One region of the Psychrobacillus sp. FSL H8-0483 genome, then DNA from elsewhere that is predicted to be linked to it. Evidence: a T-box and tRNA genes for the amino acid it is inferred to sense, from the RefSeq annotation. Region 1 holds a T-box; the other holds one or more tRNA genes.
The links. The T-box of region 1 lies ahead of metG (methionine--tRNA ligase). A T-box ahead of a tRNA ligase gene usually reads a tRNA of that ligase, here a tRNA-Met.

Region 1 (3,277 bases):
ATACAAAACGGAGGATCCTCGTTCCATCCTATTGCGTGAGAAATGTTTGAGCCTACAAGGAAAAGATCCATGGTTAGATATAGCAACAATTGCAGAAAAAGAAATAATTGATTTACTTGCAAAGCATAAGCCGGGGCGTAAACTCTACACGAATGTCGAGTATTATGCAGCAGCTATCATGCGTTCCATTGATATGCCAGCAGAACTATTTACCCCGACATTCAGTATAGCGAGAATGGTTGGCTGGACTGCCCACGCTATCGAGCAAACAAGAGACAACACCCTTTTCCGCCCACAATCTATTTATGTGGGTGAGCTAAAATAACAACAGTTGCAGACCAAGTGAAGTTGGTCTGCAGCTTTTTTTATGCCAATAAAATACAGGATAAATAATAAACGATGGAGAATATACAACTAACTAGACGTATAAAATTTATGAAAGTAAGGAAGTTGTGTATGAATGTCATAATTGAAACTGCCAAGCTGGAACATTATGAAACGGTAAACGAAATAGTAAAAGAAGGCCACGATGAACATGCTTTAGCGTTACCTCACCTATTTAAAAAAGTAGAACATGCAATGCCTAGGAGTTACTTTAATGAACTTCTTGCAGATCCAGACTCAGATGTACTGGTAGCAACATTAAATGAAGAAATGGTAGGGTTTGCGGTAATGGAATTAAAAGTAGCACCTGATTTTGACTCAATGATGCCAAGAGTTTTTGCTTATATGAATGATTTTGGAATGAAAGAATCTTATCAGAAAAGAGGCTACGGAAAAGAGTTATTTGATGCTTGTGTCAAGTGGGCAAAGCAAAGAGGCGCATCTTCATTGGACTTAAATGTATGGGAATTTAATCAGAATGCGATAACCTTTTATAGTCAGAGAGGCTTGGAGAGTGTAAGCAGAAAAATGACATTACCACTTAGAGATTAATTAACAAGTTTTCGCACCACTTAGCGTAACAAATGTTTGAAATATTAAAAGAAACATTCTCGAAATATCGATCAATAGTTTTTCCAAAACAATAGAGTTGATAAATATCACCTACGAGTGTCAACGACTAACAATCCACCCTTCTTTCTATAAAAGAAGCGCCATGCGAGAACTTAAAATAGAGTTAGATGGAAAGTAATAATTCTAAATAAAAATAGGTCTATATAAAAATAGCACTAATCCAATTAAATAGAATAACAATTACTAAAAGTGGCAATCCAATTATAATAAGCCCTGCAAAAAAATAAGAAAAATAATAAAGAATGTCTTGAATAGCTCCTGCTAAATCATCGATAAAACGTCTCAACTGTTTCACTCCCTATAACAATATACATATTTTAACATAATTAAGAGAGGAGCTGAAAGGTTTTAAAAGTTCAGGGTGGATGACTTGTATACTAGAATATATCATTATAAAGAATCACTTGATTTTTTCTGAATTTTGCGTATTATATAGTGTAAACTAAATATCATGGCTATGAAGAGGAAAAGTAAAGTGATGATGTTATAAAGAGAGCTTCTGTCGGTGGAAATGAGGCAAACTAATCATTTGAACATGATCTCTGAGCTTCGTACTGAACGTTTAAGAATTAGTAGGCTACGACAAGATTTGGCACTTGTTATCCATGTCAAAGTATAAAAGCATTTTTTGCTATGTACTTATGGAGTCAGACGGTGTGAATCGTTTGAGCATTAAGGTGGTACCACGAGTCATTTAGACCTCGTCCTTATCGAGTTTTTCGATAAGGATGGGGTCTTTTTTGTTTTTACACTATTTTTGGAGGGATTAAGAATGAGTATTTTTATTGGAGGAGCATGGCCGTATGCGAATGGTTCATTACATTTAGGCCATATTGCAGCACTATTGCCAGGGGATATTTTAGCAAGGTATTTCAGGCTGAAAGGGGAAGAAGTATTGTATGTATCCGGAAGTGATTGTAATGGCACACCCATATCGATACGTGCAAACTCAGAAGGGATAACAACAAAAGATGTGGCGGATAGATACCACGCAGAATTTGTGGATTCCTTTAACCGCTTAGGATTCTCGTACGACTTTTATACACGAACCGATAGTCCGAATCATCACGAAGTAGTCCGGGAAATCTTTTTAGAGTTAGTAGAGAATGGCTTTATTTACAAAAAAGAAATAGAGCAAACGTATTGTGAGGTTGACCAGCAGTTTTTACCTGACAGGTATGTGGAAGGTAATTGTCCAAACTGCGGAAGTCGAGCACGGGGAGACCAGTGTGATGTATGTTCTACAATTTTAGATCCACTCGATCTAAGCAACCGCAAATGTAAGTTGTGTGGAAATGAGCCGAGTATTCGGACGACAGAACACTTTTATTTTGCATTAAGTAAATTTCAAAAGCAGTTAGAAAGTTATGTGAACAAAGCAAAGAAGAATGGAACTTGGCGAGACAATGCCATTCAGCTGTCTGCGCGTTATCTAAATGAAGGGCTACAGGACCGTGCTGCATCAAGGGATCTTCCAAATGGGGTTAGTATTCCAGTCAAAGGCTACGAGGAGAAAAAAGTATATGTATGGATAGAGGCAGTTTCCGGTTATTTTTCGGCAAGCAAGCAATGGGCGAAATATCTCAACAAAGACGATGAAACGTTTTGGTCGGATCAAACAACGTCTTACTATGTGCATGGGAAAGATAATATTCCATTTCATACACTTATATGGCCAGCTATATTAATGGGGATTAATAATAAATCTTTACCAACTCATATTATCTCGAATGAATATTTGACTTTGGAGAAAAGAAAGATATCCACTAGTCAAAATTGGGCTGTTTGGGTCCCTTATGTATTAGACAAATACCATCCAGATTCTCTGCGATACTTTTTAACGATCAATGCTCCTGAAAATCGCGATACGGACTTCTCTTGGAGAGAATTTATTTACAGTCATAATTCAGAGCTGCTTGGGGCCTATGGGAATTTTATTAACCGCACATTAAAGTTTATGGAAAAGTCCTTTGGAGGAAATATTCCTGATAATGAAATAAATAAAGACATCCGTGATTTAACAGAGAAATTATATACAGATATCGGCAATCAAATCGAGAAGGGTCATTTCAAATTAGCATTAGAAACGATATTTACTTACATTCGAAACGCAAATAAGTTCTTTGATGAACAGAAACCTTGGATTCAGGTGAAAGAAAATTTACAAGTGTGCAAGGAAACGATTGCAACTTCTGTGTACATCATTGCAAATGCAGCACAAATACTGTCACCTTTTTTACCTTTTTCCAGTGAAGAGGTG
Region 2 (3,277 bases), 1.9 Mb from region 1:
ACTCACTACATTACTAACTAACTTCCTTTTGTTAACAGAATATTGATATAAAAAAGCACTGCTAATTTGTACTTTAATATTGTGTTAATTGTTTTGATATTTACGTTGTTATTTAATATTTTGTACCACTCAACTGAACGTATTACTAATTTAGAGAGTTACCTTTTTTTCGCGCTGCGGCCTCATCTAAAATTTCTTTACGAAAACCTTCGAGACTCTCTTTTCGACGTTCATTTTTCTGTCTGATTGCCTCTCGTTCATTACCATCCGTACATATCATTGTTTCTTCAGCCGCTTCCATATTTCCAATTGTATTTTTCACCATATCTTGAAGCTTTTCCACATTATCTGATCGATCATCGGGCTTTGAATTATTTTTGGTCATTTTTTTATTCCTCCTTCTTTTAATGGTCATACAAGATTTATCGTCCCCAATCTAAACGAAACTATTCAGTAGAAATAAATTGCTTCTTCCATTAGAATTTTTTCCCTGTACCCCTTTTTTGAAAAAATGAAATCAAGGATAAATACCTTGAAAGAAATGTAACAAATTTGGTTATGATAAAAAAAGGAAAGAGAAAAAAGAAAAAGAGGCGGTAATGATATGTCTATGGAATGGTTTAACAGAGTAACTGGTGAGCTTCAGGAACATTTGGAATCAATTTGTGAAGAATATGACAAAAACGGTCATATGAATATTAATCGAGGTTCCAAACATCCACGAATTGAATTTTTTGTTGGGACGGAAAATGATGGAAGAGATTACTTTTGCACTCTTCTCTTTGACCCCTATAATGAAGAATTTTACGTAGAAAGTTTTGACATTACTCTCCAACAACCTACAAGAATTATTTTGGATGATATTACCGATGTCGTTGAAGCTGTTCATGAAAGCTTTCATGAATTTATGGATGATGAAAGTGAATTCTATTATGTAGATGATGAAGAGGAATACGAAGTTCTAGATGATGAAATTACTCTTGAAGAAATTGATGTGGAATGGGAAACACCGGAAGTCACCGCTTTCCAAATCGATAATAATATTGAAGTAACTTATCAGTTTGGATTAGATAGTGCAAATGGAGACGGTGTTATCCGAAGAGTCAGCCGACTCTGGACAGAAGACGGGGAACTCTTCGAAGATGAAAGTACTTTTTCCTTTAAAAAAGAAGAGGCAAGTACCATGATTGCCATGATTGCAAGCCATATGGATACAATGACTGGATATGACGAAATGATAGACCAATAAAGAAGCCTTCTTTCCAACGTAGCAGTTAACCAAATAAAATAGTATAAGAATTAACCCATCTAAGTTCCAACTTAATGATGGGTTATTTTTTGTTGTAAAAGGTCTGTATTTTTCTCTTTTTATATTTTTTATAAAAAAGCATTGCTTTTCTTATAGAAAGTGTTTTATAATATATCAGGTCTTGAATAATATTTTAGTAGTTGGCCATCCAGGTCTAACAAACATATTACGGAGGAATACCCAAGTCTGGCTGAAGGGATCGGTCTTGAAAACCGACAGGCGGGTCATACCGCGCGGGGGTTCGAATCCCTCTTCCTCCTCCATTTTTTAAACAGCAAGTATAATATTGTCGCGGGGTGGAGCAAATCGCTTCACGAAGAAAGCGATTAACGTCGACGCAAGCGAAGCGTGGAAGACGTAAAACTCACTTAAATGCGTAGTTGAAATAATATTCAACGCTTAATATTGTCGCGGGGTGGAGCAGTTCGGTAGCTCGTCGGGCTCATAACCCGAAGGTCACAGGTTCAAATCCTGTCCCCGCAACCAAATGGTCCCGTGGTGTAGCGGTTAACATGCCTGCCTGTCACGCAGGAGATCGCCGGTTCGATCCCGGTCGGGACCGCCATTTTTAAAATTCGAATGCGGGTGTAGTTTAGTGGTAAAACCTCAGCCTTCCAAGCTGATGATGAGAGTTCGATTCTCTTCACCCGCTCCAATAATGGGCCTATAGCTCAGCTGGTTAGAGCGCACGCCTGATAAGCGTGAGGTCGATGGTTCGAGTCCATTTAGGCCCATCAATAGTCAATCCCCTCAAGAGAATTGACTTACAAACAGAAATACCCCATCTGAGTTCTACACTCAGATGGGGTATTTTTTTAGGTTAAATAATACAGTAAATACGGCGAATTTAATCTATCTTCCCTTAATTCGAAAAGGAGCGAACTAAATATCCTTTAAATTATTTCAAACAAAGAAAACTAGTTCAAGTCAAATCGATAGCATTTGGCTCCCATACCACCGAGTTTATTTTCTTCTTCTAAATCTCTTACAAAGCCAAAATATTCATATAATCGAATGGCTTTTACCATTGGATCTCCCGTAAACAAATAGATACTTTTCGCCTCTTTTTGTTTCGCATAGTCTACACAAGCATTTAATAGTTTTTGTGCAACGCCACGTCCTCTTGCATTCGGATGAACGCCCAATAATCGAATGAAGGGTGCATAAATTTCAACTGTCTGCCCTGAATATGCTTTTTCTGCCGTTTCAAAAAGCTGTACAGTCCCTAAAATTTCCTTATCGTCTCTCGCAACTAATATTTTATCTACATCTGTATTATCAACGGAAGCAATGATATCTTCTAAGTAGTGCTCCCAAAATTTCGGATCGTCAAAACCATTTTCATATTGTTGATAACTATCCACTAATAATTTCCGAACGCTTTCTTTATCTGTTTCTACTAGTTCTTCTACCACGATTTCCGTAATCATTAAAACGCTCCTCATTTCTAACATTCATCAATTGAAAAAAATCATCCAATAATTCCTTATACAAAAGAAGAAACATACAATTTAGTTATAGTAATATGAATAGATTTTTTGGCAGTATATACTTCATAATCTACGTTCATTTCAACTTACAGCTTTATTAACCCATTAACCAAGTTAACAGGTATGATTTATTATATTTAAGAATATCACCAAACTAATACAATGACAACGTATTATCTAATAGAAAAAGGCGCACCACTAATAGGATTTTTCTATCATTTTGATTTTCTAAATACTTAATAATTTGAGTATTTGGGTTCTCTTTGAGAAGATTGGTAAGATAAATGCACAGAGGAGAGATACATATGGATTTTATTACACTAAGTAATGGCACAAAAATACCCCAGATCGGTTTTGGTGTGTATCTAGTTGATAATGATACGGAAGCGCCAGGTGCAGTTGAAGAAGCACTACGCATAGGCTATCGCCACATTGATACGGCTGCTATTTATAAAAATGAGGAAGGTGTCGCAAAGGG

Region 2: it has a tRNA-Met gene. The T-box ahead of metG (methionine--tRNA ligase) is inferred to sense a tRNA for this amino acid. The anticodon was not compared.

The regions. Positions count from the first base shown of each region.
Region 1 covers NZ_CP152052.1:2,563,197-2,566,473, reverse strand. Annotated here, with positions in the region: gene MHB48_RS12245 (citrate/2-methylcitrate synthase) at 1-325, shown strand, start outside; gene MHB48_RS12240 (GNAT family N-acetyltransferase) at 457-936, shown strand; gene MHB48_RS12235 (hypothetical protein) at 1,157-1,303, opposite strand; T-box leader at 1,466-1,729, shown strand; gene metG (methionine--tRNA ligase) at 1,790-3,277, shown strand, end outside.
Region 2 covers NZ_CP152052.1:317,174-320,450, reverse strand. Annotated here, with positions in the region: gene tlp (small acid-soluble spore protein Tlp) at 146-385, opposite strand; gene MHB48_RS01635 (hypothetical protein) at 605-1,249, shown strand; tRNA gene MHB48_RS01630 (tRNA-Ser) at 1,480-1,572, shown strand; tRNA gene MHB48_RS01625 (tRNA-Met) at 1,719-1,795, shown strand; tRNA gene MHB48_RS01620 (tRNA-Asp) at 1,799-1,874, shown strand; tRNA gene MHB48_RS01615 (tRNA-Gly) at 1,891-1,964, shown strand; tRNA gene MHB48_RS01610 (tRNA-Ile) at 1,970-2,043, shown strand; gene MHB48_RS01605 (GNAT family N-acetyltransferase) at 2,227-2,739, opposite strand; gene MHB48_RS01600 (aldo/keto reductase) at 3,105-3,277, shown strand, end outside.